2 regions of the Streptomyces polygonati genome follow, and region 1 is predicted to be linked to the other one. Evidence: predicted binding sites of a transcription regulator. Region 1 holds the regulator's gene; the other holds the start of a gene.
The links. Region 1 encodes HspR, which represses chaperone genes until heat shock. Its sites were predicted from a motif close to TTGAGNNNNNNNNNCTCAA; they were not measured.
Positions count from the first base shown of each region.

Region 2: lon (endopeptidase La) is a predicted target of HspR. The motif match lies at 4,095-4,113, and genes of this name have one in related genera.

Region 1 covers NZ_JBHSBB010000014.1:752,505-768,336, forward strand. The annotation lists gene ACFO3J_RS23825 (DUF2000 family protein) at 2-445, opposite strand; gene ACFO3J_RS23830 (Yip1 family protein) at 526-1,419, opposite strand; gene ACFO3J_RS23835 ((Fe-S)-binding protein) at 1,602-4,016, opposite strand; gene dnaK (molecular chaperone DnaK) at 4,366-6,249, shown strand; gene grpE (nucleotide exchange factor GrpE) at 6,246-6,932, shown strand; gene dnaJ (molecular chaperone DnaJ) at 7,011-8,207, shown strand; gene ACFO3J_RS23855 (heat shock protein transcriptional repressor HspR) at 8,212-8,691, shown strand; gene ACFO3J_RS23860 (pyridoxamine 5'-phosphate oxidase family protein) at 8,747-9,154, opposite strand; gene ACFO3J_RS23865 (cytochrome P450 family protein) at 9,186-10,412, opposite strand; gene clpB (ATP-dependent chaperone ClpB) at 10,904-13,528, shown strand; gene ACFO3J_RS23875 (YbjN domain-containing protein) at 13,698-14,240, shown strand; gene ACFO3J_RS23880 (hypothetical protein) at 14,324-15,595, opposite strand.
Region 2 covers NZ_JBHSBB010000010.1:157,074-172,905, reverse strand. The annotation lists gene ACFO3J_RS13430 (multifunctional oxoglutarate decarboxylase/oxoglutarate dehydrogenase thiamine pyrophosphate-binding subunit/dihydrolipoyllysine-residue succinyltransferase subunit) at 1-926, opposite strand, end outside; gene ACFO3J_RS13425 (HAMP domain-containing sensor histidine kinase) at 1,198-2,322, opposite strand; gene ACFO3J_RS13420 (response regulator transcription factor) at 2,319-3,032, opposite strand; gene ACFO3J_RS13415 (spermidine synthase) at 3,146-3,847, opposite strand; gene lon (endopeptidase La) at 4,136-6,565, shown strand; gene ACFO3J_RS13405 (lysozyme) at 6,656-7,519, opposite strand; gene ACFO3J_RS13400 (MarR family winged helix-turn-helix transcriptional regulator) at 8,055-8,546, shown strand; gene ACFO3J_RS13395 (hypothetical protein) at 8,568-9,338, opposite strand; gene ACFO3J_RS13390 (sensor histidine kinase) at 9,750-12,341, shown strand; gene ACFO3J_RS13385 (roadblock/LC7 domain-containing protein) at 12,338-12,865, shown strand; gene ACFO3J_RS13380 (DUF742 domain-containing protein) at 12,865-13,257, shown strand; gene ACFO3J_RS13375 (GTP-binding protein) at 13,238-13,846, shown strand; gene ACFO3J_RS13370 (styrene monooxygenase/indole monooxygenase family protein) at 13,934-15,175, shown strand; gene ACFO3J_RS13365 (C40 family peptidase) at 15,172-15,832, opposite strand, start outside.

The DNA.
Region 1 (15,832 bases):
CTCAGGGGTGCATGCGCGCGCCCTTGAGCACCTTGTCCACCGCGTTGCGCGAGCCGTAGACGGTGAGGCCCACCAGGTCCAACTGGTCGCGGGGTACGGCCCGGACCGCCGCGCGGTTGGCGTCGTCGTGGCCGGTGGTGAAGAGGTCCGCGGTGAAGACCGCTCGCGGCAGCGCCCGGGACAGTGCCCGGGTGTGCGCGGCGGTGAGGATCTCCTTCGTGCCCTCGAAGACGAGTACCGGCTGGCGGAACATCGGCAGGTACGGCGTGCCGTCCGCGTCCTCGTACGGGCTTCCGATCACCTCGGGCAGCTGTGAGCCCAGCCCGCTGACCAGGAACGCGGTCACGTTCAGGCGCTGCCAGGGCTCCAGGCCCTCCCGCAGCAGTACGGCGATCTTCGTGTCGAAGCGGACGGGCGACGTTTCAAGGGCGGTTTCGGTGCTCATGGTCACCGAGCCTCGCCCGCCGCGCCGCCGCGCGTCTTGTACGTTCCTGGCAGACCTGACGCCGATCCCGGAGACAGACCCTAGATCAGCGGGAGTTTGAACAGGATCAGCAGCGCCACCAGCTGGATCGAGGCCGCGCCGAGCGCCTTGAGCCAGGGCAGGTCGTGCGACTTGCCCACCATGGAGGTGAGCAGCCACGCGCAGCCCAGCCAGGTCAGCCAGCCCAGCAGCTGGACGAAGCTGTTGCCGCCGCCGAGGAAGATCGCGAAGAGCAGGCGCGGGGCGTCGGTCAGCGAGCTGATGATCATCGCCAGGCCGATGGTGGGGGCCCAGGCGCCGTCGCCGCCGAGCTGGCGGGCCAGCGTGTTGGTGACCGCGCTGAGCGTGAAGCCGCAGAGCACGACCGCGACGCCCGTGGTCAGCACCCAGGGGACGCTGGTGGACAGGGTGCTGCCGAGGATGTCGCTACGGGCCGCGTCGAAGCCGAAGACGGCGAGCAGACCGTAGACGAAGGTGACGATGAGCGCCGGGGCCCAGACGCTGTGGTCCCGCATCTGCCAGAAGGTGCGGCCCGGGTGCAGCACGATGCCGCGCAGCAGGTCCTTCCAGTGCAGGCGGGGGCCGACGGGCGGGGTGGCGGACTGGCCGGCGCGGTAGGTGGCCACGTGGTCGTCGCCGTAGTAGGCGTCGGGGCCGCCGGCGAGGGCCGCGTCGCCGCCGAGGGTGAAGGCCCGGGTGCCGCCGGGGGCGTCGTCGTAGCCGGGGGCGGGGGTGAAGTACTCCGGCTCGCCGGAAGGCGCCGGGCTGTGCGCCTGGCCTTGGCCCCGGCCCTGCGGCCGGCCTGGACCGTAGCCCTGGCCCTGACCGCGACCCGGTGCTCCGTACGGCCCGGGCGGCGGCCCCTGCTGCTCGTACCGGGGCGGGTGGCCGCCCTGCTGCCCGCCGTTGCCCTGTCGTCCCTTGAAACCTGCCACGTCTTCGAACGTACCCGGTACGCACCGGTCCCGTACCTTCGCCGGAAGCGCCGCAGCCCTTTGCATCCAAGCTGTGACACGTCCGGGAGGCACCGCGCACACAGGCGTACGGCACGGGGCCGGTAAGGAGCGCCCGCCCTGGAAGCAGCCCCTTACCGCCCCCGGGCCGTACGCCTCGCGCCTTACGCGGGACCCGGACCCGCCGGGACCTCGGGATCCGCGTCCGCCGCCGAGCCGGCGTCCGTGCCCGCGCCCGCGCCCGTGTCCGTACCCGAAGCCCCACCCGGGCCCGCCTCGGCGTCCGGCGCCGACCCTGACGCCGCCTCCGCCTCCGCCGTCGCCTCCGGGCCAGCCTCCGCCTCCGCGACAGCCCCCACCCCTACCGGCACCCGCACCCGCACCGAATCCAGCAGCAGCTGCGCCACGTCCACCACCTGGAGCGACTCCTTCGCCGTCCCCTCGCTCTTCTTGCCGTTGACCGAGTCGGACAGCATCACCAGGCAGAACGGGCAGGCGGTGGAGACGATGTCCGGGTTGAGGGAGAGCGCCTCTTCCACCCGCTCGTTGTTGACGCGCTTGCCGATCCGCTCCTCCATCCACATCCGGGCGCCGCCCGCGCCGCAGCAGAAGCCGCGCTCCTTGTGGCGGTGCATCTCCTCGTTCCTCAGCCCCGGCACCTTGGCGATGATCTCGCGCGGCGGGGAGTAGATCTTGTTGTGCCGCCCCAGGTAGCAGGGGTCGTGGTAGGTGATCAGGCCCTCGACCGGCGTGACGGGGACGAGCCTTCCGTCGTCCACCAGCTGCTGGAGGAGCTGAGTGTGGTGGATGACCTCGTACTGCCCGCCGAGCTGTGGATACTCGTTGGCGATGGTGTTGAAGCAGTGCGGGCAGGTGGCGACGATCTTCTTCGACGCGGCGGGCTTCCGGGTGGCGGGGTCGTCGTCGTCTTCGCCGAAGGCCATGTTGAGCATGGCCACGTTCTCCATGCCGAGCTGCTGGAAGAGGAACTCGTTGCCGAGCCGGCGGGCGGAGTCGCCCGTGCAGTTCTCCTCGCCGCCCATGATCGCGAACTTCACGCCCGCGGTGTGCAGCAGCTCGGCGAAGGCCTTGGTGGTCTTCTTCGCCCGGTCTTCCAGGGAGCCGGCGCAGCCGACCCAGTAGAGGTACTCGACCTCGGTGAGGTCCTCGATGTCCTCGCCGACGATCGGGACTTCGAAATCGACTTCCTTCACCCAGGCCAGGCGCTGCTTCTTCGGCAGGCCCCAGGGGTTGCCCTTCTTCTCCAGGTTCTTCAGCATCGTGCCGGCCTCGGACGGGAAGGCCGACTCGATCATCACCTGGTAGCGGCGCATGTCCACGATGTGGTCGACGTGCTCGATGTCCACCGGGCACTGCTCGACACACGCGCCGCAGGTGGTGCAGGACCACAGGACGTCGGGGTCGATGACGCCGTTCTCCTCGACCGTGCCGATCAGGGGGCGCTCGGCCTCGGCCAGCGCCGCCGCCGGGACGGCGGCGAGCTGCTCGGCGGTCGCCTTCTCCTCGCCCTCCGCCGTCTTGCCGCCGCCGGCCAGCAGATAGGGCGCCTTGGCGTGCGCGTGGTCGCGCAGCGACATGATCAGCAGCTTCGGGGACAGCGGTTTGCCGGTGTTCCAGGCCGGGCACTGCGACTGGCAGCGCCCGCACTCGGTGCAGGTGGAGAAGTCGAGGATGCCCTTCCAGGAGAACTGCTCGACCTGGGAGACGCCGAAGACGTCGTCCTCGCCCGGGTCCTCGAAGTCGATCGGTACGCCGCCGGAGGTCATCGGCTGGAGCGGGCCGAGTGCCACCGGGCCTGCGGCGTTCCGCTTGAACCAGATGTTGGGGAAGGCCAGGAAGCGGTGCCAGGCCACGCTCATATCGGTGTTGAGGCCGACCGTGATCGCCCAGGCCATGGTGACGCCGAGCTTGATCATCGCGGTGAGGTAGACCAGCGTCTGGAGGGTGCCGGTGCTCAGGCCACGGAAGCCGGCCACCAGCGGATAGGAGACCCAGTACGAGGCCTCGTAGTGGTTCACCCCGTGCAGGGCGCCCTCAAGGCCGCGCAGGGTGAGGATGGCGAGGCCGATCACCAGGATGACGTACTCGACGAAGTACGCCTGCCAGGCCGTGGAGCCCGCGAACCGCGACTTGCGGCCGGCCCGGGACGGCAGGTCCAGCAGCCGGACCGCGATCAGGACGAGGATGCCCAGGGTGGTGAAGAGCGCGATGAACTCGACGTACACCTCGTACGGCGGCCAGGTGCCGATCACCGGCAGGATCCAGTCGGCCCGGAAGAGCTGGCCGTAGGCGTTGACGATGGTCAGCCCCAGGGTCAGGAAGCCGACCGCCACGAACCAGTGGGCGACGCCGATGACGCCCCACTTGTTCATCCGGGTGTGGCCGACGAACTCCTTGGCCAGCGTCTTCGTGCGCGCCACCGGGTCGTCGGTGCGGCTGCCGGCCGGGACGGGCTGGCCGAGCCGGACGAACCGGTAGATCTGCCCGAAGGCGAGGCTGATCAGCGCGACGCCGACCGCGGTGAGGACCAGCGACACGATGATCGCGGCGAGTTGCATGAGGGCTCCTCGGGCCTGCGCCAGCTGAAACGTACTAAGCGGTAACTTACTCCGGTCTCGGCTGAGGTTACCCGGGAATCCGGGGCCCATAAAGCTTCCGCCCGGTGATCTGTGTCGCGGAGTCGGCCGCGGGGAGCCCCGGGGTCCATGAAGCCGCCGCCGGGGAGAACGGGCCTCGTGGCCGGCGGTCGTACGCTGGATCGCGGGGTGCCCTCGCCGCGATGTGCCACCTGCGTCCGACCCGCGCGGCTAAGTTGAGTGGCCCCGACTCACCTCTGTTGACAGAAGATCCCGGCTGATGCATTCTTGAGCCAGTTCCACTCAAGTGCTGTCAGCTGGAGGATTAACCATGGCACGTGCGGTCGGCATCGACCTGGGCACGACTAATTCCGTCGTCAGCGTTCTCGAAGGCGGCGAGCCCACCGTCATCACCAACGCAGAGGGCGCCAGGACCACGCCGTCCGTCGTCGCCTTCGCCAAGAACGGCGAGGTGCTCGTCGGCGAGGTCGCCAAGCGCCAGGCTGTCACCAACGTCGACAGGACGGTCCGCTCCGTCAAGCGCCACATGGGCACCGACTGGCGGATCAATCTCGACGGCAAGGACTTCAACCCGCAGCAGATGAGCGCCTTCATCCTGCAGAAGCTGAAGCGGGACGCCGAGTCGTATCTCGGGGAGAAGGTCACCGACGCGGTGATCACCGTCCCCGCGTACTTCAACGACTCCGAGCGCCAGGCCACCAAGGAGGCCGGCGAGATCGCCGGTCTGAACGTCCTGCGGATCGTCAACGAGCCGACCGCCGCCGCGCTGGCGTACGGCCTGGACAAGGACGACCAGACGATCCTGGTCTTCGACCTCGGCGGCGGCACCTTCGACGTGTCGCTGCTGGAGATCGGTGACGGCGTGGTCGAGGTCAAGGCCACCAATGGTGACAACCACCTCGGTGGTGACGACTGGGACCAGCGGGTGGTGGACTACCTGGTCAAGCAGTTCCAGTCCGGCCACGGCGTGGACCTGGGCCGCGACAAGATGGCCCTCCAGCGCCTGCGTGAGGCCGCGGAGAAGGCCAAGATCGAGCTGTCCTCGTCCACCGAGACCTCGATCAACCTGCCGTACATCACCGCCTCCTCCGAGGGCCCGCTGCACCTGGACGAGAAGCTCACCCGCGCCCAGTTCCAGCAGCTGACCTCGGACCTGCTGGAGCGCTGCAAGACCCCGTTCCACAACGTCATCAAGGACGCCGGCATCCAGCTGTCCGAGATCGACCACGTGGTCCTGGTCGGCGGCTCCACCCGGATGCCCGCGGTCGCCGAGCTGGTGCGCGAGCTGACCGGCGGCAAGGACGCCAACAAGGGCGTGAACCCGGACGAGGTCGTCGCCATCGGCGCGTCCCTGCAGGCCGGTGTGCTCAAGGGCGAGGTCAAGGACGTCCTGCTGCTCGACGTCACCCCGCTGTCCCTCGGTATCGAGACCAAGGGCGGCATCATGACCAAGCTGATCGAGCGCAACACCACGATCCCGACCAAGCGCTCCGAGATCTTCACCACGGCCGAGGACAACCAGCCGTCGGTGCAGATCCAGGTCTACCAGGGCGAGCGCGAGATCGCCGCGTACAACAAGAAGCTCGGTATGTTCGAGCTGACCGGCCTGCCGCCGGCCCCGCGCGGGATGCCCCAGATCGAGGTCACCTTCGACATCGACGCCAACGGCATCATGCACGTGGGCGCGAAGGACCTGGGCACCGGCAAGGAGCAGCGGATGACCGTCACGGGCGGCTCCTCGCTGCCCAAGGACGAGGTCGACCGGATGCGCCAGGAGGCCGAGCAGTACGCGGACGAGGACCACAAGCGCCGCGAGGCCGCCGAGACCCGCAACCAGGGCGAGCAGCTCGTCTACCAGACCGAGAAGTTCATCGCGGACAACAAGGAGAAGCTCCCCGAGGACGTCAAGTCCGAGGTCGAGACCGCGATCGCGGACCTCAAGGAGAAGCTGAAGAACGAGTCGGCGGAGGACGGCAACACCGCGTCGATCCGCGAGGCCACCGAGCGGGTCGCGGCCGTCAGCCAGAAGCTGGGCCAGGCCCTGTACGCCAACGCGGGCGCCGAGGGCGCCGGCGCGGCCGCGGGCGGCCCCAACGGCGGCCCGGCCGGTGAGCAGGCCCCGGCGGACGACGACGTGGTGGACGCCGAGATCGTCGACGACGAGAACGGCAACAAGAGGGACGGTGCCGCGTGACGGAGGAGCCGAAGGGCTTCGAGGAGCCCGACGTCCCCACCTCCGAGGCCACCGAGAAGGCCGCAGCCGCCAAGGACGCCGGGACCGCCGAGGAGGGTGGCCCGGCGGCCCCGGGCGGGGACGCTAAGGAACTGACGGCGCTGCGGGCGCAGCTGGACCAGGTACGCACCGCGCTCACCGAGCGCACCGCGGACCTGCAGCGCCTCCAGGCCGAGTACCAGAACTACCGCCGGCGGGTGGAGCGCGACCGGGTCGCCGTCAAGGAGGTCGCGGTCGCCAGCCTGCTGACCGAACTGCTCCCGGTGCTCGACGACATCGGCCGGGCGCGGGAGCACGGCGAGCTGGTGGGCGGCTTCAAGTCGGTCGCCGAGTCACTGGAGACGGTCGCCGCCAAGCTGGGGCTGCAGCAGTTCGGCAAGGAGGGCGAGCCCTTCGACCCGCTGGTGCACGAGGCGCTGATGCACAGTTACTCGCCGGATGTCACGCAGACCACATGCGTGCAGATCCTCCAGCCGGGGTACCGCCTCGGGGAGCGCAATCTGCGGCCCGCCAGGGTCGCGGTCGCCGAACCGCAGCCGGGTGCCCCCGGCAAGGAGGAGTCCGGCGGCGCCGAGCTGGGCAAGAGCAAGGACGACGCCGACGACGCCTACGGCGAGGAGACCGGTGGCCCCGACGAGGGGTGACCGGGCGGCGGCGGTGCGGGACCGAGCGGTGATGGACCGGGCCGCGGCCGTGATGGACGGAGAGGAGGGACGTCGGGGATGAGCATCAGTAGGGACCTGTTGGAGAAGGACCTGTACAAGGTCCTCGGCGTCCCCAAGGACGCCACCGAAGCGGAGATCAAGAAGGCGTACCGGAAGCTCGCCCGCGAGTTCCACCCGGACGCCAACAAGGGCGACGCGAAGGCCGAGGAGCGCTTCAAGGAGATCTCCGAGGCCAACGACGTGCTGTCCGACACCAAGCGGCGCAAGGAGTACGACGAGGGCCGCGCGCTGTTCGGCAACGGCGGATTCCGCCCGGGGCCGGGAGCCGGCGGCAACGGCGGCTTCAACTTCGACCTGGGAGACCTCTTCGGAGGCGGCCCCCAGGCCCCCGGCGGCGGCACGGGCACCGGTCAGGGCGGCGGCTTCGGCGGCGGCCTGGGCGATGTGTTCGGCGGCCTGTTCAACCGGGGCGGCACCACCCGGGTGCAGCCTCGCCGCGGCCAGGACATCGAGTCCGAGGTCACGCTGAGCTTCAACGAGGCGGTGGACGGGGCCACGGTCCCGCTGCGGATGTCCTCGCAGGCGCCCTGCAAGGCGTGTTCGGGCACCGGCGACAAGAACGGCACGCCGCGGGTGTGCCCGACCTGTGTCGGCACCGGGCAGGTCTCGCGCGGCGGTGGTGGCGGCTTCTCGCTCACCGACCCGTGCGTGGACTGCAAGGGCCGCGGCCTCATCGCGGAGAATCCCTGCGAGGTCTGCCACGGCAGCGGCCGGGCGAAGAGCTCGCGCACCATGCAGGTCCGGATCCCCGCCGGTGTCACCGACGGGCAGCGGATCAGGCTGCGTGCCAAGGGCGCCCCCGGCGAGCGCGGCGGTCCGGCCGGCGATCTGTACGTGGTCGTGCACGTGGGGAAGCACCCGGTGTTCGGCCGCAAGGAGGCCAACCTCACGGTCACCGTGCCGGTCAGTTTCGTCGAGGCGGCCCTCGGCGGGGAGATCAAGGTGCCCACCCTCGGCGGGCCCGCGGTCACCCTCAAGCTGCCCCCGGGCACCCCCAACGGCCGTACGCTGCGCGCCCGCGGCAAGGGCGCGGTGCGCAAGGACGGCTCCCGGGGCGATCTGCTCGTCACCGTCGAGGTGGCGGTGCCGGACAAGACCGAGGGCAAGGCCCTCGACGCGCTGGAGTCCTATCGGGATGCCACCGCGGACGCCGATCCGCGGGCGGAGCTTTTCAAGGCCGCTAAGGGAGCGTGAAGCGATGACGGTCGACGGAGGCGGGGTCCGCGGACCCCGCGGAATGGGCCGTAACCCCTATCAGCTGACCGAGGAGTCCCCGGTCTACGTCATCTCGGTGGCGGCCGAACTGTCCGGGCTCCACCCCCAGACCCTGCGGCAGTACGACCGCCTGGGTCTGGTCTGCCCGGACCGTACGGCCGGCCGGGGCCGTCGCTACTCGGCCCGCGACATCGAGCAGCTCCGCGAGGTGCAGCGCCTGTCGCAGGACGAGGGCATCAATCTGGCCGGGATCAAGCGGATCATCGAGCTGGAGAATCAGGTCGCCGCGCTCCAGGCCCGGGTCGCCGAGCTCACCGCCGCCGTCGAGGGCGCCGCCGCCGTCATCCAGCAGCGGGAGGCGGCGGTGCACGCCTCCTACCGCCGGGACCTGGTCCCGTACCAGGACGTCCAGCACACCAGCGCGCTGGTGGTGTGGCGGCCCATCAAGCGGTCGAGCGAGTAGCCGGTAGCCGCCGCGAGCCCCCGGGCCGGCCCCGCGGGCCTGTCGAGGCCGGGCGTCAGGCGTTGCCCATCGCCCGGGTGAGGGCGATCTCGATGACGATCCGCTCCGGGTTGGGCGCGGGGACACGGCCGTAGCGCTCGGCGTAGCGGCCGACCGCGTCGGCGATCCGCGCCGGGTCCGCCGAGACGGTGGCGAGGCCTTCGAGGGTGGCCCACCTGCCGCGTTCGACCTGGCAGACCGCGACCGGCGCCCCGGTGGGGCCGGCGGCGCGGACATGGGCGGCCTTGGCGCTGCCGCGGCCGGTGATGACCCGGGCCAGCCCGGCCGCCGGGTCGTAGGTGACGCCGACCGGGACGACATGCGGGGTGCCGTCCCGGCGCGGGGTGGTCAAGGTGCACAGGTGGTACTCGCGCCAGAAGGCGAGATAGCCGGGGTCGGGCGAGCGGGGGTCGAGAAGGGCCATGCGGGCGACGGTAGCCGCGGGACCTCTCCCGTCACTCCAGCCGCACCGGCAGCTTCGACACGCTGTTGCCGATGAATCCCGCCAGGGGTGGCAGCGACGCGTCCGGGACCGCCAGGCGCAGCCCCGGATAGGCCGCGTACAGCTCGCGCAGCGTGATCACCGCCTCCAGCCGGGCCAGCGGCGCGCCCAGGCAGTAGTGGGCGCCGTGCCCGAAGGCCAGGTGCCGGGTGGCGGGCCGGGTGATGTCGAACCGGTCGGCGTCCGGGCCGTATTCGCGCGGGTCGCGCCCGGCGGCGACATACCCGGCGAGCACCGGGGTGCCGCGCGGCACGGTGACCCCGCCCACCTCGATGTCGGTGGTCGGATAGCGGAAGGGGAAGTTGGCCACCGGGCTGTCCCAGCGCAGCGTCTCCTCGACCACCGCGTCCCAGGACGCCTCCCCGGCCAGGACCAGGGCGAGCTGCTCGGGGTGGCCGCACAGGGCCCGGACCGCGTTGGTGATCAGATTGAGCGTGGTCTCGTGGCCGGCCACGATCATCAGCAGCAGGGTGCCGATGAGTTCCTCGTCGCTCAGGCGCTCCGCGCCGCCGTCCAGGTCGTCGTCGCGGGCCGCGATCAGCGCGCTGGTGAGGTCCTCGCCGGGCGCGGCGCGGCGGTCGGCGACGACCTGCCCGAGGACCGCGTGGATACCGGCCTGCGCGGCCATCGCCTCGGCGGCGCCGCTGGAGGTGCTGACCATGGTGTGGGTGAGCTGGTGCAGTCCGTCGCGGTGGCGGACGTCCACGCCGAGCAGCTCGCAGATCACGCCCATGGGCAGCGGGTAGGCGAAGTGCCGGCGCAGGTCCACCACGCCGTCGGCGTCCCGGTGGCCGGGCAGCGCGGCCAGCAGGACGCCGGTGAGCTCCTCGATCCAGGGGCGCATCGCGGCGACCCGGCGCGGGGTGAACGCCTTGGTGGCCAGTCCCCGCAGCCGCCGGTGGTCGTCGCCGTCGGCCGTCGTCATGCCGTTGACCAGGGCGAAGGCGTTGAGCTGCCAGGCGGCGGGAATCTCGCCGCGCTGGTAGGCGGCGAAGTGCCGGGCGTTCTTGGCGACCTTGGGATCGGCCAGGAAGTCGCGCAGCTCCTTGTGCCGGGAGACGATCATCCCGGGTACGCCGCCGGGCAGCAGCACCGGGCAGGCGGCCCCCGCCTCGCGCAGTGCGTCGCCGTCCGCGTGGACGGCGGCACCGGACGGGTCCATGGGGTGCGCAGCGGTCATGGGAATCCTCACGAGCGGTTTCATGAGCGGGTCACGAGCGGGGAGGACGTACGGGAGGGTACGGGCGCCCGCAGGTATGGGCGTACGGGGCCGCGGGGCGAGCCTGCGGGCCGGCCTGCGGGGCGACGTACGGAATACGGCTGCGGAGGTGCGAGACGCGACGCGAAGCGGGGTCGTGCGGAAGCGTGTGTGAGCAACTCCGTTGATCTCCAATGGAGTTGTGGCCGCATTCTTGCATCGTCGCTGCGCGTTCTTCAACGATCACACAAAATCCGGCACAGTCGACCGCCACCGCGAGCGGCCCCCGGCGGCAGGCCGCGCCCGGCCCCCCGCGACCACCGGTGGCCGCGGGGGCCGACTTCCCTCGCTGCTTCCCGGCCCGCACCCCCGACTTCCCGCCAACTTCCCCCGAAACTGCCTTGAGTGGCATAGACTCAACTTACTGCATGTTGCTACAGGCAGGTTCACCGTACGAGGAGGATGCCACCCCCGTGGACGCCGAGCTGACCAACAAGAGCCGGGAAGCGCTGAACGCCGCCAATACCCGGGCCGTCGCCGAGGGAAACCCGGACCTGACGCCCGCGCATCTGCTGCTCGCCCTGTTGAGCGGCGCGGAGAACGAGAACATCCTCGACCTGCTGACGGCCGTGGGCGCCGACCCGGCGGCCCTGCGCACCGGCGCCGAGCGCCTGGTGGCGGCGCTGCCCAAGGTGCAGGGCTCCACCGTCGCCCCGCCGCAGGCCAACCGCGACCTGCTGGCGGTCATCGCCGACGCCTCGCAGCGCGCCAAGGAGCTCGGTGACGCGTACCTTTCGACCGAGCACCTGCTGATCGGGATCGCCGTCAAGGGCGGCCCGTCCGGGGAGCTGCTGGCCGCACAGGGCGCGAAGGCCAAGGCGCTGCTGTCGGCCTTCGAGACGGCCAGGGGAGGGCAGCGCGTGACCAGCGAGGATCCCGAAGGCACCTACAAGGCGCTGGAGAAGTACGGCACGGACTTCACGGCCGCGGCCCGCGAGGGCAAGCTCGACCCGGTGATCGGCCGCGACCAGGAGATCCGCCGGGTCGTCCAGGTGCTGTCGCGCCGCACCAAGAACAACCCGGTGCTGATCGGCGAGCCCGGCGTCGGCAAGACCGCCGTGGTGGAGGGCCTGGCCCAGCGGATCGTCAAGGGCGATGTGCCCGAGAGCCTGCGCAACAAGCGGCTGGTCTCGCTCGACCTCGGCGCGATGGTGGCCGGCGCGAAGTACCGCGGCGAGTTCGAGGAGCGGCTGAAGGCCGTACTCGCCGAGATCAAGGACAGCGGCGGGCAGATCATCACCTTCATCGACGAGCTGCACACCGTGGTCGGCGCGGGCGCCGGCGGCGATTCCGCGATGGACGCCGGCAACATGCTCAAGCCGATGCTGGCCCGCGGCGAGCTGCGGATGGTCGGCGCCACCACGCTGGACGAGTACCGCGAGCGGATCGAGAAGGACCCCGCGCTGGAGCGGCGCTTCCAGCAGGTGCTGGTCGCCGAGCCGAGCGTGGAGGACACGGTCGCGATCCTGCGCGGCCTCAAGGGGCGCTACGAGGCCCACCACAAGGTGCAGATCGCGGACTCGGCGCTGGTGGCCGCCGCCACCCTCTCCGACCGCTACATCACCGCCCGCTTCCTGCCCGACAAGGCCATCGACCTGGTGGACGAGGCCGCGTCCCGGCTCCGGATGGAGATCGACTCCTCGCCGGTCGAGATCGACGAGCTGCGGCGCGCGGTGGACCGGCTGCTGATGGAGGAGATGGCGCTCAAGAACGAGACCGACCCCGCCTCCGTCCAGCGGCTGGACAAGCTGCGCAAGGACCTCGCCGACCGCGAGGAGGAGCTGCGCGGCCTGACCGCCCGCTGGGAGAAGGAGAAGCAGGGCCTCAACCGGGTCGGTGAGCTCAAGGAACGCCTCGACGACATCGACACCCGGATCGAGCGCGCCCAGCGCGAAGGCGACTTCGAGTCCGCCTCCAAGCTGCTCTACGCCGAGAAGCCCAAACTGGAGGCCGAGCTGGAGGAGGCCACCCGCGAGGAGCAGGAGGCCAAGTCCCAGTCGTCCCAGGGCGCCTCGCCGAAGATGGTGAAGGAGGAGGTCGGCCCGGACGACGTGGCGGACGTGGTCGCCGCCTGGACGGGCATCCCGGCCGGCCGGCTGCTGGAGGGCGAGACGCAGAAGCTGCTGCGGATGGAGGAGGAGCTGGGCAAGCGGCTGATCGGCCAGAGCGAGGCCGTCCGCTCCGTGTCCGACGCGGTACGCCGCTCCCGCTCCGGCATCGCCGACCCGGACCGGCCCACCGGCTCCTTCCTCTTCCTCGGCCCGACCGGCGTCGGCAAGACCGAGCTGGCCAAGGCGCTGGCCGACTTCCTCTTCGACGACGAGCGGGCGATGGTCCGCATCGACATGAGCGAGTACGGCGAGAAGCACTCGGTCGCCCGGCTGGTCGGCGCCCCGCCCGGATACATCGGCTACGAGGAGGGCGGCCAGCTCACCGAGGCCGTACGGCGCCGCCCGTACAGCGCGGTGCTGCTGGACGAGGTGGAGAAGGCCCACCCGGAGGTCTTCGACATCCTCCTCCAGGTGCTGGACGACGGCCGCCTCACCGACGGCCAGGGCCGTACGGTCGACTTCCGCAACGTCATCCTGATCCTGACCTCCAACCTGGGCAGCCAGTACCTGGTGGACCTGACCCTCGGCGAGGAGCAGAAGAAGCAGAGCGTGCTGGAGACGGTGCGGGCCTCCTTCAAGCCGGAGTTCCTCAACCGGCTGGACGACATCGTGGTCTTCTCGGCGCTCAACAAGGACGAGTTGCGCCGGATCGCCCGGCTCCAGACCGACCGGCTGGCCGCCCGGCTCCGCGACCGCCGCCTGACCCTGGAGATCACCGACCCGGCGCTGGACTGGCTCGCCGCGGAGGGCAACGACCCCGCGTACGGCGCCCGTCCGCTGCGCCGGCTGATCCAGACCGCGATCGGCGACCCGCTGGCCCGCGCCATCCTGTCCGGCGAGATCCTCGACGGCCAGACCGTCCGGGTCGACCGGGCGCTGGACGGCCTGATCGTGGGGGCGGCGACCGGGCCGGATCTCACCAAGTAGCGGGGCCGGACGCCGCCGGACGCCGCCGGGCGGCGGTCCCCGGCGGCGTTCCGCCACCCGGCCATGTGCCGGACCCCCGTCGATATGCCGAGCGCCTACCGGCGGGGGTTGCCACGTGCGGGGTCGCATGGGGGAGGATGGAACGGAAACGTCACGAAGGGACTTCACGGTGAGCATCGATCCGTCCTCGATTCCTGATTTCGGGGGCCAGCCGGACCCCGAGCCCAGCGGAGCCGCCCCCAGCGTGCTCATTCCGGACCAGGAGCTGGTGAAGCAGCTGCTGGATCAGATGGAGCTGAAGTACCTCGTCGATGAGGAGGGCGATCTCGCCGCTCCCTGGGAGGAGTTCCGCACCTACTTCATGTTCCGCGGCGAGGGGGACCAGGCGGTCTTCGCCGTCCGGACCTTCTACGAGCACCCGTACAGCGTCGACGACAAGCCGCATCTGTACGAGGTGATCGACGACTGGAACCGCCGCACCCTGTGGCCGAAGGTCTACACGCACACCCACGACGACGGCAGTGTCCGCCTGATCGGCGAGGCGCAGACCGTGATCGGCATGGGCGTCAGCCTGGAGCACTTCGTGTCCAGCACGGTGAGCTGGGTGCGGGCGTCGATCGAGTTCGACAAGTGGGTCGGCGAGACGCTGGGCCTGGAGAAGGACGCGGACAGCGGCATCCAGGGCGACGGCGACGGTGAGACCGACTCCTGAGGCGTAGCCGAGGGCCGCGCTGCCGGGGCCGCGCCGCTGGGCCGCTAGGCCGCGCGGCCCGGGCGCGCTCCCGGGTGGTCTTCCTACAGCGGCACGGTGACCACGGTCAGCACATAGGCCCCGTAGCCGAGCGAGATCCCGGCCAGCGTGACCACCGCCACGGCGGCGGCGCGCGGCCGGGCTCTGACCAGCGCCGTCGCGAGGGGCACCAGCAGCGGGAAGGCCGGCAGCAGGAAGCGCGGCTTGCAGGAGAAGAAGTTGGCGCCGCCGAGCGCGATCACCACCAGGACCGCCGAGTAGACCAGCAGCGGCAGCGGCATCCGGTCCAGCAGCGCCAGCACCAGCAGCGCGAGCGCCGCCGCGCACAGCGCGGCCGACAGGTAGGCGGTCAGCGAGGCCGGGTCGAGCACCAGCTGCTTGAGGTAGTGCGCCGCGTAGACCCCGAAGTCGTACTGCGAACCCCAGCGGCGCTGCACCGCGAAGTAGCCCGTCGCGATGTCCCGCGGCCCGCCGCCGGTCTGCCGGCCGACCCAGCCGACATAGCCCAGCCAGCCCAGCGGGGCGAGCACCGCCGCCACCCAGGCCCGCGGCTGCTGCGGCAGCCCGGTACGCCGGCGGCGCCAGGCGTCGGCGAGCACGGTCACGGTGACGGCCGCCGCGACCGCGGCGGCGTTCGGCCGGCAGAGCCCGGCGAGCACACTGAGCAGCCCGGCGGTCAGCCAGCGCCGGGTGATCGTGGCGTACAGCGCCCAGGCGGCCAGTGCGCACATCATCGGTTCGGTGTACGCCATCGTCAGGACGACGGCGTGCGGCAGCAGCCCCCACACCAGCACCAGGGCGGTGGCGACCCGGCGGCCGTAGCAGTGGTCGACGACCGCGAAGACCCCCCAGGCCGCCAGGCCCGCCGACAGCCACGCCACCAGCAGCGCGGAGGTCACCGAGCCGACCGGGAGCACGGTGTCCACCGCCCGCACCGTCATCGGGTAGAGCGGGAAGAAGGCCAGGTCGCTGTAGCGCAGGCCGGGCGTCTCCCAGCCCGGGATGAAGGTGCCGTAGCCCCAGTCCGCGATCCGGTGGTACCACAGGCCGTCCCAGTCCAGGCCCAGCGCGTCACGCGGGTGCGTGCCGCGCCGGTGCGCCCACAGGGTGACCACGATCAGCCCGGCCACCCGGGCCACCGCGAAGACGAGCAGCGCCCGCCACGCCGCCCGCCAGGCCGCCGCGACCCGCTGGCCAGCGCCCCGCGTCCGGTCCGCGAACCGCTCCCGCCGTCGCCTCCGGCCCGGCCCGGGGGCCGCCGAGGTCCCCGGCACCGGTCCCGAAACGGGCTCGGAGACCGATCCGGCGGTGGACAAACGCGGGCTCCTCAAAGGGTGGGTGGGGGCGTCGGGCAGTGGTGCTGGCGGCTCGGCCGGCCGGGGGTCATACGGGTAGGTATGCCTTGCGGACCGACAAACCGACTATCGGTCACGCGCTCGGTCCGCATCCCGAAGACACGCCTGCGGGCCGGGATTTCCCCGCCGGGGTCGCCCGGAAGGGCGGCGGGGCCCCCGGGCGGGGACGGTCGCCGGGGTGCAACGCCCCCTGGCAGG
Region 2 (15,832 bases), on a different contig from region 1:
AAGTTCAGCGTCTCGGCCTTCTTGATGGCCGCGACGACCAACTGGCGGTCGCCGTTGGGCTTCACCAGGTCGATGGCCAGGCCCAGATTGACGTGCTCCGGCTTGACGAGGGTGGGCTTGCCGTCCTTCTCGGTGAAGGAGTGGTTCATCGACGGCATGGCCTTGAGGGCCTGCACCATCGCGTACCCGATGAGGTGGGTGAAGGAGACCTTGCCGCCGCGGGCGCGCTTGAGGTGGTTGTTGATGACGATGCGGTTGTCGAACAGCAGCTTCACCGGGATGGCCCGCACCGAGGTGGCGGTAGGCAGTTCCAGCGAGGCGTGCATGTTCCGCGCCACGGCGGCGGCCGGGCCGCGCAGGGTGACGTACTCGGTGGCGGAGGCCTCGGCGGGCGCCGCGCCGTTCGAGGCGGCCTTGGCGGCCGGCTCGGCCGGCTTCGCGGCGGCGGGCCGCGCCGGGGCGGCGGGCTCGGCGGGAGCGGGAGCCGGGGCCGGTGCGGGCGCGGCGGTCTCGGCGGCGGGCGGAGCGGGTGGCGCGGACGCCGCGGGCGGAGCGGTGGTCGCCGTCGCGGCGGAGCCGTTCACGGCGGCCGGGGACGCCGGGAGGGTCGCGGCCCGGCCGTTGCCGGAGGCCGCCGACGGGGCCGCCGGGGCGGGGGCGGCGCCCGCGACACCCGCGACAGCGCGTGCGGCGGCGCCGGAGGCACCGCCCTGGCCGGAGGGGGCGGCCGGTGCGGCCGAGCCGTCCGGCTTGTAGTCGGCGAAGAAGTCCCACCAGGCTCGGTCTACCGAGTTCGGGTCCTGGAGGTACTGCTGGTAGATCTCATCGACGAGCCACTCGTTCGGGCCGAAACCCACGGCAGGGCCTTCGCCCTGCCCTTGGTGGTCGGTCGAGACACTAGAGCTATTGGGGGACTGTGACGACACGGCGGCAACCGCCCTCTTCCGCTTCACAAAGATGGTGGACAGCGGAAATAAAGGCTACGCCTTCAGGACCCCTGCTCGCAGGCCTGGGGTCCAGTCGTCGCGCATGTCACACCCACAGCATGGTTTCGGCGCCATTCCTGGCGGGAATGTGGTCCCTATTCAGGGTCTTGACCGGTTTCACGAGGTCACACGAGGTCACACACGTTGTTGCACGGGCTTCTTCGGCCGCGCGCCTGCCAGGCGGCTTGCGTCCATGGTGCACCCATCGGCGTCAATGGTGCGCTGTTGATCCGCCCGGAAGGGTGACGAGTATCCGGCAGCCGCGCGGCGACTCGGCCACCTCGATCCGGCCGCCGTGCAGGTCCACAGCCCAGCGGGCGATGGCCAGCCCCAGCCCCGTACCGCCGTCGCCGCCCGGGTGGGAGCCACGGTGGAAGCGGTCGAAGACGCGCACCCGGTCCGCCTCCGGGATGCCGGGGCCCTCGTCCCGTACATCCAGCTGGAGGCTGCCCGGCGCCGCGCCGCCGCGGGCCCGGACCGTCACCCGGCCACCGGGCGGGCTGTGCTTGACCGCGTTGTCCACCAGATTGGCCACCACCTGGTGCAGCCGCTCGCTGTCCGCGTAGGCGACCAGTTCGGGAGGTGACACATCCAGGTGCAGATGGACGTCGGCGCGCGGCCGGGACCGCGAGCCGGTGGGTTTGGCGCTCTCCATGCCCAGGCTCGCGGTCTTCAGCACCGCCGACAGATACGGCCACACCTCGAAGCGCTTGAGCTCCAGCCGTACCGCCCCGCTGTCCAGCCTCGACAGGTCCAGCAGCTGGCTGACCAGCTTCCCGAGCCGTTCGGTCTGCTGCAGGGCCAGCCGCATCGTCTCGGGGTCGGCGGCCGACACCCCGTCCACCACGTTCTCCAGCACCGCGCGCAGCGCCGCGATGGGGGTCCGCAGCTCGTGCGAGACGTTCGCCACCAGCTCCTTGCGGTGCCGGTCGGCGGCGGCCAGGTCGGCGGCCATCCGGTTGAAGGTCTCGGCCAGCTCGCCCACCTCGTCCCGGCGCACCCGGGCCACCCGGCGGCTGTAGTCGCCGCCCGCCATCGCCCGGGCCACCGCGGTCATCTCGCGCAGCGGCGCGGTCAGATTGGTGGCCACGATCTGGGTGATCAGCAGCGAGGCGATGATCGAGAAGATGGTGATCACCCGCAGCTCGGTGCCCGAGTGGATGGCCACCGTCACCAGCAGGGTGGTGATCAGCACAGACACGATCACCAGCAGCTGCAGGGCCGCCTTGATCGAGCGGAAGGGGTCCCACGGGCGCAGCGCCGCCCAGGCCCGCCGCCGCCAGCCGCTGACGGCCCCGGCGCCGCCGCGGCGGTCCGGGTCGCTCGGGCCGCTCATGGAGCGGGGGTCTCCAGCGCGTAGCCCACCCCGTGCACGGTGCGGATCCGCTCGGCGCCGATCTTGCGGCGCAGCGCCTTGACGTGGCTGTCGACGGTGCGGGTGCCGGAGGCGTCCGCCCAGTCCCAGACCTCGGCGAGCAGCTGCTCCCGGGAGAGGACCGCGCGCGGCTGCTGGGCCAGGCACACCAGCAGCTCGAACTCGGTGGGGGTGAGGTGGATGTCGGAGCCGGCCACCCGGACCCGGCGCTGGGCGTGGTCGATCTCCAGGTCGCCGAGCTGGATGCTGGCGCCGCGCGAGCTGTGGGCCGCGGTGGCGGCGCGCTCCACCCGGCGCAGCAGGACGTGCACCCGGGCGGCCAGCTCCCGCATCGAGAACGGCTTGGTCATGTAGTCGTCGGCGCCGACGCCGAGCCCGACCAGCATGTCCGTCTCGTCGTCCCTGGCGGTCAGCATCAGCACCGGCACCGGGCGGTCGGCCTGCACCCGGCGGCAGACCTCCAGGCCGTCGAAACCGGGCAGCATCACGTCGAGGACCAGCAGGTCCGGCTGCCAGGAGTGGGCCGAGTCCACCGCGGACGGGCCGTCGCCGGCGGTCCGTACCGCGAATCCCTCCGCCTGGAGCCGGGCCGCGATCGCCTGCGTTATCGTCTGGTCGTCCTCGACGACCAGCACCCGGCGCTGCGCGCCCGAAGTCTGCGTGCTGTCCACGTTCCGCCCCACAAGATCGTCCTGATTGCGGCAGCCCCGCGGTGACCTGGGCCGGGCTCCCCGGGCAGCGTACGGGGCGGGGAACCGCCCTGACTATGACGCCTGTGTCGCCTTCACGCCGTGACGGCTACGTGCACCACGTCCGGTACGCCGCGGGCGACCGGGACCTCGATGGTGCGGGCCCGGGAGAAGCCGGCCCCGCGCAGTGCCGCCTCGAACGCGGCCGAGGGCCGGGCCGACCAGACGGCGAGCACTCCACCGGGGTTGAGCCGCTCCCGGCAGGCGGTGAGGCCGCTGGGAGTGTAGAGACTGTCGTTGTTCTCGGTCACTGTCCAGTCCGGCCCGTTGTCGATGTCCAGGCACAGCGCGTCGTACCGCTCCCCGGCCCCGGCCACGTACGCCACCAGGTCGGTCTCCAGCACCCGCACCCGGGGATCGTCCAGGGCGTGCCCGGAATACGGCGCGAGCGGGCCGCCGCGGTGCCACGCCACGACCGCGGTCTCGCGTTCCACCACGTCGATCCGGGCCCACCGGGGCTCGGCCGCGGCCCTCTCCAGCGAGAAGCCGACCCCGAGCCCGCCGATCAGCACGCTCAGCCCGCCGCGCGCCTGGCCGGTACGCCCCTCCTCCAGCGCGTCGAGCGCCGCGTCCACCAGCAGCCGCTCCGACCGCCCGTCGGAGGTGTCCATCAGGAAGCACCCATTGGCGATGATCTCGAACCGCCCCCCGCGCCGCCGCAGCACCACTTCCCCATACGGCCCCTCAGTGCGCTCCAGCACGACGGGGTCGGCGTCGACGTCATACGTACCCGGCATGCCCCCCATTCTGACGGATCGCCCCCGCGCGGCCCGCACAGTTCCCCGCGCCTCTAAAGCCTGGAGTTTCCGTCGCCGGGCGGTGGTCGCTTGCCCAGGGGCGCGGGGAACTGCGCGCTCAGCCCGGCACCGGGCTGAGGCCAGGAGACGACCGCAAGGGGCTCGCCCCATTCGCCCCCCACCGCCGCGTCGCGGCCGATCGCTCAGGGCGAACAGCCACCCGGGAACACCGGCGGAGCCCCCCGCATTGAGTCAGGTGTACTCAACTTGCTTGCAAAGGGAGCGATCATGGCGTTTGAGCCTCGGACCCCCAACCCCCTCACCCTGCCCGTTCTCCCGCTGGACGACGAAGTCGTCCTGCCCGGCATGGTCGTACCCCTCGACCTCACGGACTCCGAGGTCCGTGCCGCCGTAGAGGCCGCGCAGGCGGCACACCGCGGGCCGGGACCGGGGGCGTCAGGGAAGCCCGAGGTGCTGCTGGTGCCGCGGGTGGACGGGAAGTACACCGCGGTCGGCACGCTCGGCACGGTGGAGCAGGTCGGCCGGCTGTCCGACGGCGACCCGGGCGCGGTCATCCGCGGCCGGGCCCGTATCCGGATCGGCGCCGGCACCACCGGCCCCGGCGCGGCCCTGTGGATCGAGGGCACCCTGGTGGAGGAGCCGGCCGTCGGGGAGTCCCCCGGCACCGTCACCGAGCTGATGAAGGAATACAAGGCGCTGGCCACCAGCTGGCTGCGCAAGCGCGGTGCCTGGCAAGTCGTGGACCGCGTCCAGCAGATCGACGACGTGAGCCAGCTCGCCGACAACTCCGGTTACTCCCCGTACCTGACCACCGAGCAGCGCGTCGAGCTGCTGGAGACCACCGACCCGGTGGCCCGGCTGAGGCTGGCCATACAGTGGCTGCGCGACCACCTCGCCGAGCAGGACGTCGCCGAGACCATCCGTAAGGACGTCCAGGAGGGCATGGAGAAGCAGCAGCGCGAGTTCCTGCTCCGCCAGCAGCTGGAGGCCGTCCGCAAGGAGCTCGCCGAGCTCAACGGCGACCCGGAGAACGAGAGCGACGACTACCGCGTCCGCGTCGAGGCCGCCGACCTGCCCGAGAAGGTCCGCGAGGCCGCCCTGAAGGAGGTCGAGAAGCTGGAACGCTCCTCCGACGCCTCCCCCGAGGGCAGCTGGATCCGTACGTGGCTGGACACCGTCCTCGAACTGCCGTGGAACACCACCACCGAGGACACCTACGACGTGGCGGGCGCCCGCGCCGTGCTGGACGCCGACCACGCCGGGCTGGACGACGTGAAGGAGCGCATCACCGAGTACCTGGCCGTCCGCAAGCGCCGGGCCGACCGCGGCCTCGGTGTGGTGGGCGGGCGGCGCGGCGGCGCGGTGCTGGCCCTGGTCGGGCCGCCCGGGGTCGGCAAGACCTCGCTCGGCGAGTCCGTGGCCCGCGCGATGGGCCGCGAGTTCGTCCGGGTGTCGCTCGGCGGCGTCCGCGACGAGGCGGAGATCCGCGGCCACCGCAGGACCTATGTCGGCGCGCTGCCCGGCCGTATCGTACGGGCCATCAAGGAAGCCGGGTCGATGAACCCGGTGGTGCTGCTCGACGAGGTCGACAAGGTGGGCTCCGACTACCGGGGCGACCCGGCCGCCGCCCTGCTGGAGGTCCTCGACCCGGCGCAGAACCACACCTTCCGCGACCACTACCTGGAAGTCGAACTCGACCTGTCCGACGTCGTCTTCCTGGCCACCGCCAACGTGCTGGAAGCCATCCCCGAGCCGCTGCTCGACCGGATGGAGCTGGTGCGGCTGGACGGCTACACCGAGGACGAGAAGGTCGTCATCGCCCGCGACCACCTGCTCCCGCGCCAGCTGGAGCGGGCCGGCCTGGCCGAGGACGAGGTGAGTCTGGCCGAGGACGCGCTGCGCAAGCTCACCGGCGAGTACACCCGCGAGGCGGGGGTGCGGACCCTGGAGCGGACCATCGCCCGGATACTGCGGAAGATCGCGGCGCGGCACGAGCTGGGCGACCAGGAACTGCCGTTCACCGTCGGCGCCGGCGACCTCCGCGCGCTGATCGGCCGGCCGCACCACGTACCGGAGGCGGCCCAGGACCCGGAGGAGCGGCGGACCGCGGTGCCCGGCGTGGCCACCGGTCTGGCGGTCACCGGCGCCGGCGGCGACGTGCTCTACATCGAGGCGTCGCTGGCCGACCCGGAGACCGGCGGCTCGGGACTCCAGCTCACCGGTCAGCTGGGCGACGTGATGAAGGAGTCGGCGCAGATCGCGCTGTCCTTCCTGCGCTCGCACGGCGCGGAGCTGGAACTGCCGGTCGCCGACCTCAAGGACCGCGCCGTCCACCTGCACGTGCCGGCCGGCGCGGTGCCGAAGGACGGCCCGAGCGCGGGTGTGACCATGACGTCCGCGCTGGCGTCGCTGCTGTCCGGGCAGCGGGTGCGCACCGATGTGGCGATGACCGGTGAGGTGTCGCTGACCGGCAGGGTGCTGCCGATCGGCGGGGTCAAGCAGAAGCTGCTGGCCGCGCACCGGGCCGGGATCACCACGGTGATCATCCCGAAGCGCAACGAGGCGGATCTGGACGACGTGCCCGCCGAGGTGCTCGCCGCCCTCGACGTGCACCCGGTCAGTGACGTACGCCAGGTGCTGAAGCTGGCGCTGGAGGCCGCGCAGGCCCCGGCGCAGGAGGTGCCCGTCGCGGCGTGACGCCGCCCGGCTGGAAAGGGGTGCGGGGAATTCTCCCCGCACCCCTTTCGCGTGCGCCGCCCGGGGCATCCCGGACGGTGGCGCAGACCGCTAGCCCGCGGCGTAGGCCTGGACCCGGTCGATCGCGCCGTTGAAGAGGTCCTGGTCACCGGGGAAGACCCCGGAATCGGCGTTCTGCCAGATGGTCTGGTAGCCCCAGCCGGCCGGCAGGGCGCCCACCGTGGTGTTGTAGCGGGCGATCCACAGCGCGTTGGTGGCGGCGAAGGCCGCGCTGTTGCCGGTGCACTGGGTCCACCAGCTGGTGGAGCTGTAGATGGTCGGGTAGCGCCCGGTGCGCGCGTGGTACTCGTTGCTGAACGCGCTGATCCAGCTGACCATGCCGCTCGCGGACAGCCCGTAGCAGGTCGCGCCGTACGGGTTGTACTCGATGTCGAGCGCGCCCGGCAGCGTCCTGCCGTCGGCGGACCAGCCGCCGCCGTGGGCGACGAAGTAGTCGGCCTGGGTCGCGCCGGCCGAGACGTCCGGCAGGGCGAAGTGGTAGGCGCCGCGGATCATGCCGACGTTGTACGAGCCGTTGTACTGCTGGGTGAAGGACGGATTGGTGTAGGAGGTGCCCTCGGTCGCCTTGACGTAGGCGAACTTCGCGCCGTTGGACCAGGCGCCGGCCCAGTCGACGGCGCCCTGGTAGTTGGAGACGTCCATACCGGGCGTCTGGCTGGCCAGCGGGGTGGCCACCGGGTCGCCGCTCAGCCGCCCGGAGCCCTCGTGGGCGCGGATGGTGGAGCCCATCCAGTCGAGGTCGGGGTGGGTCATATGACCGCCGGCGGTCGCCTGGGCGGTCCCCGGGGCGGCCAGGATCAGGGCGAGCAGGGTGGTGAACAGACCGGTCAGCAGAGCGATCCTGGTCCGGGCCGAGCCGGTGCGGTGCACGACGGAGAGATCTCCGTGGGACATGCGTGCCTCCAGATGGCGGGGTGGGGGACGCGGCATGGCTTTGAAAGGGCCATGACAGGTCCGACGGTACGGGTGAGCGCTACGCGCGTGGAAGAGTGCCTGGAACCGCCGATGGTCTACTCCTGCGAAATACTTGGCGTGCTGCGGAAACCACCGTGTGTGAAGAAAAGTTTCAGCTGTTGAAAGCGGGGAGTCTGTGACCGACACGAACGGCGCCGCGCCGGGCGGGCCGCGGGGAGCCGGGCGGGCCCCGGCGCCGACGGTGGAAAACCCGGCTCGCCGGGAGACGCCGGGGACGCCGGGGGGCCCGGCGAACCCGGAAAATCCGGCGGAGCCCGGGAGCCCCGGGAGCCCCGGGAACGGCGCGAGCGCTGAGAGCGCTGAGAACGCCCCGAATCCTGTGAGCCCCGGGAGGGCTGAGAGCGCCCCGAACTCCGGGAGCGCCGGGAGCGCCGGGAGCGCTGAGAGCGCTGAGAGCGCCCCGAATCCTGTGAGCCCCGGAAGCCCCGGGAGCGCCGGGAGCGCCCCGAATCCTGTGAACTCCGAGAGCGCCGACGACACGGTCGTCGTCGGCGCGGGCAGGGACTGGGCCACCGAGGCGCTGGAACGCGAACTGTCCGTGCTCTTCCGCCGGGCCAGGGCGGCCTCCGGGGAACTGGCCCGGGCGGTGCATCCCGAACTGGAACCGGCCGCGTACGGGCTGCTGGTCCGGCTGGCGGAGGCCGAGCCGGAGCGGGCCACCGACCTGGCCGGCTACTTCGGGGTCGGCAAGGCCACGATGAGCCGTCAACTGCGGGCCCTGGAAGAGCTGGGGCTGGTCGCCCGCGAGCCCGACCCCGCCGACGGCCGCGCCTTCCTGATGCGCCTCACCGCCGAGGGCCGCGGCCGCTTCACCGATGTCCGCACTGCCCGCCGGGAGCGCTACCTGCGCCAGTTGGCCGCCTGGGACAACGCCGAGATCGCCGAACTGTCCCGGCTGCTGCACCGGCTGAACGGCCTTCAGTTCGGCGAGAGCGCCCCCACGTAACCCTCCGGCCGGCCCGAGGGGTCAGAACTCCACCAGCACCGCCGTCGCGTCGTCGTACGGCTTCCCGCGCGGTACGGCCGTGCCCGCCGGATCGGCGTCCTCCCGGGCCCGGACCCGGGCGATCAGCGCCTGCGGGCCCGCCTTGCGCAGCAGCGCGAACAGGCCCGGCCAGTCGTCGGTGCCGAAGACCTCCACCCCGCGTGCGGCGCCGTCGGTGACCGCCGCCAGTGACCGCAACGCCGCGGCCGGGGTGCGGCCGGTGACCGCGCGGGCCGCCACCGCCGGGTCCGCCGCCGCGGTGAAGAAGCCGTCCTCCTGATTGCGCAGCGGCGCCACCCGCAGGCCCGCCGCCCGCAACCGCTCGATACGGTCGTCCAGCACCGGCGTCACCGTGCCGTCCGCCGCCTCCAGCAGTAGCGCCGAGTCGGACAGCACCAGGTGCTCGACCTCCGCCCCGCCCCAGCGCACCACGACCGCTGTGGCCTGCGGAGTCAGCGGGTGAGAAAGATCACAGGTGTCGCGATGGGCGTCGGCGGTGCGGGAGATGGCCGCCGACAAGCACTGCCGCAGCGTCAGGTCCGCCCGGGTTACGGTCAGTTCGAGCAGCGCCCCGCCGAGCCGGGCGGTGAACCACGGCACCGAGTGCATACAGCCGCCGTTGTCGGCCGGCGGTGTCACGCCGTCCAGCAGCACCAGCGCGCCGCCCTGCCCGGCGGCGGGCAGCGCCACGGACACGAAATCCTCGTTGGGTACGTCGGGCCTGCCGGCCTCGGTCGCCGTCTCGATCCGCATCCGGCCAGTCTGCCCCACCCGGCGCCGGGATCAGGGAAGCCGGTGCCACGCGGCGGAGCTGCGGAGTTCGTACGGACTTGGTCCGGACCACAAGATCATCGGAGCTGCGGGTGTGCATCCTGCCAAAGCTCGACGCCGGACGCCAGCGGCCCCCGTGCCGGCCGAGGGGGTGCGGGGGATTCGAGGGGGAGGGGTCGCGTGCCCGACTTGTCGGTCAACTCACGTGTGCGATTCACTCGTTCGGGTGTCCGGGGGAGGGACGCCTGGCCCCCCTCCCGGCAGGACTGCAAGGGTCGGAAGGACTGCTGCATATTCCCGGGGGACACTCCGGGCCCGGGCGATACGTGATTGCGAGCACCGACATTGCGTGAAGGACGTCACCCGCGACGCGAGCGGCGGGTCAGGCGGCGCATGCTCGCCGCCCTGCTCGTCAGCGCCGCCGCGCTCCTCGCGGCCGCCACCCCCGGTGTGGCCCTCGCCGTGCACGACCTGTCCACCGCGCAGGACCGGGCGGACGCGGCCCAACGGGCGGCCCGCGCCGTCGTGCTGGCCCGCGACCTCGCCGACGAGCGGGACGACGCGGCGATCCGGGCCGGCGGCGGCCCCGCGGCCAAGGACCGGCTGACCGCCGACCGCTCCCGCGCGGACCGCCAGGCCCAGGACGTACTGGCCGGCGCGCCCGCCGAGGTGCGCGCCGCACTGGCCGGGCTGCCCGCGGTCCGCCGGACCGCCGACACCGCCGCGGACTCCGCCGCCGACACGGCGGCGGACACGGACAGCGGGGCCGGCACGACCGCCGGCGCCGGCAAGGACGGCGCACAGGCCGTCATGGCCGCCTACCAGCCGCTGATCGACGCGCTCGGCCGGCTCTCCGGCCCGGACACCGCGCCGCTCGGCCGGGCGGTGGACGCCGCCGCCCGCCAGCGCGGGCTGCTGGTCGGCGCGCTCGCCGCCGACGGCGGGCAGCAGGGGCCGGTGGCGGCGGCGCAGACCGCCCGCTTCCAGGAGCAGGCCGCGCTCGCCGAGTTCCGGGCCACCGCGCCCGCCGCCCTGCGTGCCCGCTACGACCGGACGGTGATGGGCGCCGACGTCACCGGGGCCGAGCGCGACCTCGCCCAACTCCTGGGCGGGCCGAAACTCACCGCCGCCGACCGCGCCCTGGGCGCCGACGCGACCCAGGAGGCGCTCACCGCCCGGCTCGACCTGATGCGCACCGTGGAGGCCGCCACGGCCGCCGACGAGGCCCAACAGGCCGCCGACCACCGCGACCACGAGGTCACCGTCCTCGAACTGCGCGCCGCGCTGGCCGCGTTGTGCCTGATCCTGCTGGTCGGCGTGCTCGTCAGCCTCTTCCGCGGCCTCACCCGGCCGCTGGCCGCCCTGCACCGCTGGTCCCGTACGGACCCGGAGAGCGGCGAGGGCGCCAAGGTGATCGGCGCCGACGAGTTCGCCGCCGTCGCCCGCCGGGTCAACGCGCTCACCCACGAGGCGCAGGCGCTGCGCTCCCGGGTGCACGAACTCAGCTCCGACCGGGCCTCGTTGTCCCAGGCGCACAACGGGCTGATCGCCGAGCGCGAAGGACTGCTGCGCACCCGGGACGACCTGCTGCGCAGCCGCGAGGAGCTCGGCGGCAGGCTCGCCGAGGCGACCGCGCGCAACGCGGCCCAGATCACCTACGTCAATCTGGGTCTGCGCACCCTCGGCCTGGTGGAGCGCCAACTCACCCTGATCGAGGCGCTGGAGGACCGCGAGCAGGACCCGGAGCGGCTCGACCACCTGTTCAAGCTCGACCATCTCGCCACCCGGATGCGCCGCAACAGCGAGAATCTGCTGGTGCTCAGCGGCACCGAGCACAGCCACGGCGCCACCGCGCGCCCGATCGCGCTGATCGACGTGGCCCGGGCCGCGATCTCCGAGATCGAACGCTATGAGCGGGTCCGGATCCAGACGATGCCCGACGCCCGGGTGGCCGGCCGGGCCGCCGACGACGTCAGCCACCTGATCGCCGAACTCCTCGACAACGCCACCGGGTTCTCCGCGCCGACCTCCCCCGTCCAGCTGTCCGGCTGGCTGCTCGAGAACGGCGAGGTGATGCTCTCGGTCGAGGACTCGGGCATCGGAGTGCCGGACGAGCGGCTGAACGAACTCAACGAACTGCTGGCCGACCCCGACCCGGCGCCTCCCGGGGCCGCGGCCGGCATGGGCCTGTACGTGGTGGCCCGGCTCGCCCACCGGCACGGCCTGCGCGTCCAGTTGCGCCCCCAGTCGGCCGGCGGCACCACGGCCGTCGTTGTCCTGCCGCAGCTGCTGCTGCCCGCGATCGACCCCTACGAGCCGCCGACCACCCCGCTGGAGGCCGCGCTGGCGGGCGCCCACCCGGCCGGTCCCACCGGCCCGACCGGCCCCACCCGCAGGTCGGCCGCCGCCCCGGGCGCCGACCCGGCCGCGCTCCCCGTCCGTACGCCCCTGGCCCAAGCGCCCGCGTCCCCAGCCCTCACGCCGACGGCGCCCGCGACCGCCCCGGTACCCGCCGCCGTCCAGCACGACCGGGCCGCGCCGGAGGCCGGCGCCGGCGCCGAAGGGCTGACCCCCAAGGGGCTGCCGCAGCGGGTGCCGCGCAGCACCGGGCTCGGCGACGTCCTCGTCCACGAGCCGCGCCGACCGCGTGGCGGACCGGTCGACGCCGCCGAACTGCGGCGCAAACTCGGCGGGTTGCAGCGGGGACTGCACGCCGGCCGGCGTGACGCCGAGCACGAGATCACCACCGGCACCGGCCCGATGTCCGCGCGGTCCGGGGTCGCCGCCCAGCCGCCGGACGAGTGGCCCGCCCGGCCCGTGGCCCGGCACGCGGCCCCCCCGCCGCCGGAGCAGCCGGGAACACCGCCGGAGCGGCGGCGCGTGCCGGAGGAGGCGGCCGGACCGCCACCGGCCGGCGGAACTCAGGGGGACGCGGGGGAAGCACACGCAGGCCCAGCAGAAACCGCCGAGGAGGCGACCCGTTGAACGCGGTCCGCACGTACACCAGTGATCTCAGCCACGAAGCGCGCAACATCCAGTGGCTGTTGCAGAACTTCGTGGAGGAAGTGCCCGGCGTCCACTCGGTCGCCGTGGTCTCCTCCGACGGCCTGCTGCTGCTCACCTCGAACACCGAGCCGCCCGCCGCCGGACCGGGAGCCGATCCGGGAGCCGCGCCGACCGTCCCGGGGCAGGGCGGCGCGGCGGCCCGGCCCGGCGCCGACAGCCGGATGGACCTGGCCGCGGTGGTGTCGGGCCTGGCCTCCCTCACCGTGGGCGCTGCCCGGCTGATGGACGGCGGCAGCGTCCGGCAGACCACCGTGGCCATGGCCGACGGCATGCTGTTCGTGACCGCCATCAGCGACGGCTCGCTGCTGGGCGTGCACGCCACCGCCGACGCCGACATCAGTGTGATCGGCTATCACATGGCGCTGTTCGTCGGCCGGGTCGGCCATGTGCTGACCCCCGCACTGCGCACCGAACTGCGCCACGCGATGGAGAGTGCGAGCTGATGACGCCGCTGCCCCATCGCGGAGCCGACCGCCGGACCTCCAGGGTGCGGCCGTACGCTCTGACCGGTGGTCGTACCCAGTTCGGGCACGTGCTGCTCGTGGAGACCTTCGTCGCTACGATCGACGCGGCGGAGGAACAGCCGGCCCTCACGAGGGGAAGCTGGACCGAGCGGGTCATGCCAGAATTCCGAGCGATCGTCGAACTGTGCCGCAGAATGCGGTCGGTGGCCGAGATCTCCGCGCTGCTACGGATGCCGCTGGGCGTCGTCCGGGTCCTGATCAGCGATCTGGCCGACCAGGGAAGAATCCGTGTGTACGGCACCGGGCACGGGCCCGGCAGACCGGACCGCGCACTGCTCGAAAGGGTGCTCAGTGGACTTCGCAGGCTTTGACCAGCAGGAAGGCCTGCAGGACTGGCAGACCGAGCGTGGTCGCGCCCCGGTCTCCACCAAGATCGTCGTGGCCGGCGGCTTCGGCGTGGGCAAGACCACCTTCGTCGGCGCCGTCTCCGAGATCACCCCGCTGACCACCGAGGCGGTGATGACGCAGGCCAGCGAGGCGGTGGACGACCTGGCCGCCACCCCGGACAAGACCACGACCACGGTCGCGATGGACTTCGGCCGGATCACCCTCGACCAGGACCTGGTGCTCTATGTCTTCGGCACCCCGGGGCAGCAGCGGTTCTGGTTCATGTGGGACGACCTGGTGCGCGGCGCGATAGGCGCGGTGGTGCTCGCCGACACCCGCCGGCTCGCGGACTGCTTCCCGGCGCTGGACTACTTCGAGGGCACCGGCCTGCCCTACACCGTCGCGGTCAACCAGTTCGAGGGCACCGCCGCGTACACCTCCGACGACGTGCGCGAGGCGCTGGCCGTTCCGTCCCACATCCCGGTGCTGATGATCGACGCCCGGCAGCGGTACTCGGTGGTGGAGGCGCTGCTGGCGCTGGTCGCCCACGCGCTGAACGAACAGCCCCTGTAGTCACTCCTGTTGCTCCCGATAATCTGCCGTTATCCATCGCGATGGCGATGAACCGCCGTAATCACGACTGCCAGATAGCGAGCCGCTGTGCGCAAGATACTCATCGTCGGAGCCGGTCAGGCCGGGCTCCAACTCGCCCTGGGTCTCCAGTCCCAGGGCTATGACGTCACCGTCATGTCCAACCGCACGGCCGATGAGGTTCGGGGCGGCCGGGTGATGTCCACCCAGTGCATGTTCACCACCGCCCTCCAGCACGAGCGCGACCTGGGCCTGAACTTCTGGGAGGACCAGGCACCCCGCACCGAGGGCCTCGGCGTCTCGGTCTCCGCCCCCGACGCGTCGCGCCCGATCGACTGGGTGGGCCGGCTGAACGGCTACGCGCAGTCCGTCGACCAGCGGGTGAAGATGGCCGGCTGGCTGGAGACCTTCGCCGAACGCGGCGGCAAGGTGGTCGTGCACGGGGTGGCCGTGTCCGACCTGGACTACTTCGCCCGCGCCTACGACCTGGTGCTGGTCGCGGCCGGCAAGGGCGAGCTGGTCTCCATGTTCGCCCGGGACGCCTCCCGTTCGCCCTACGACGCCCCGCAGCGGTCGCTGGCCGTGTCGTATGTGCACGGGCTCGGACCGCGCCCGGAGCACCCGGACTTCCTCGCGGTGCGCTGCAATCTGGTGCCGGGCGTGGGCGAGTTGTTCGTGATGCCGACCCTGACCACCACGGGACCGGCCGACATCCTCTTCTGGGAGGGCATACCCGGCGGTCCCGTCGACGTCTTCCAGGGCATCAGGGACCCCCAGGAGCACCTGCGGGTGACCCTGGAGCTGATGCGGCGCTTCACACCGTGGGAGTACGACCGGGCGCTGAACGTCCAACTGACCGACGCCGGCGGCACGCTGTCCGGGCGCTACGCGCCGACGGTACGCCGGGCGGTCGGCGAACTGCCCTCCGGCGGCCTGGTGCTGGGCGTCGCGGACGTGGTGGTGGCCAACGACCCGATCACCGGCCAGGGTTCCAACAACGCGGCCCGCTGCGCCGCCTCCTACCTCGCCGACATCCTGGCGCACGGCGACCGGCCCTTCGACCGGGCCTGGATGGAAAGCACCTTCGAGCACTACTGGTCGCTGGCCGCTCCGGTCACCAAGTGGACCAACGCGATGCTCGGCCCGCCGCCGGAGCACGTCCTCGGCCTGATCGGCGCGGCCGGCGCGCTCCCGCCGGTGGCCGACCGGATCGCCAACGGCTTCGACGACCCGGCCGACTTCGAGCACTTCTTCTTCGACCCGGGACTGGCCGCCGCCTATCTCGGCGATGTCCAGAAGCAGCTGGCCTAGGGGGACCCCGGGTCCGGAACCCGTGGCGGCGCGGGGGCCGTCGCGGTGATCGGGGGCGGGCGGTCGGCGCTTGCGGGTACGGGCCTCGGACGGTAATGCTCCAGCGGCTGCTCGCGGGGGTCCGGGCGGACCGCGCCGAGGACCGGGTCGGCGGCCAGCGGCGAGACCTGCACGGTGGCGCCGGGGCGTGGCGCCTCGATGACCCGGCCGCCGCCGATGTAGAGGGCCACATGGGTGGCGCCCTGGAAGTAGACCACCAGGTCTCCGGGCCGCAGCGAGGCCATCGGCACCCGGGGCAGCTCGGCCCACTGCTGCTCGCTGGTCCGCGGGATCGCCCGCCCGGCGTGCGCCCAGGCCCGCGAGGTGAGCCCGGAGCAGTCGAAGGAGTCCGGGCCGGCGGCGCCCCAGGCATAGGGCTTGCCGAGCTGCGCGAAGGCGTAGCCGAGGGCCCGCTCGCCGGCGGCGGAGGGGGCGCGGGTCGCGGGGGCGTCGCCGAGGGGCTTGGCGTCCATGAAGTCCCGCTGCGCCTGGTCGGAGCCCTGCTGCTCCAGCGCCTGGAGCTGGTCGATCTGCGCGGGGGTCAGCCCGGCGAGCGTCGCCTCGACCTGCCGCAGCCGCGTCTCGACCTGCTTCTTCCGTACGGCCAGGGTCTGCTGG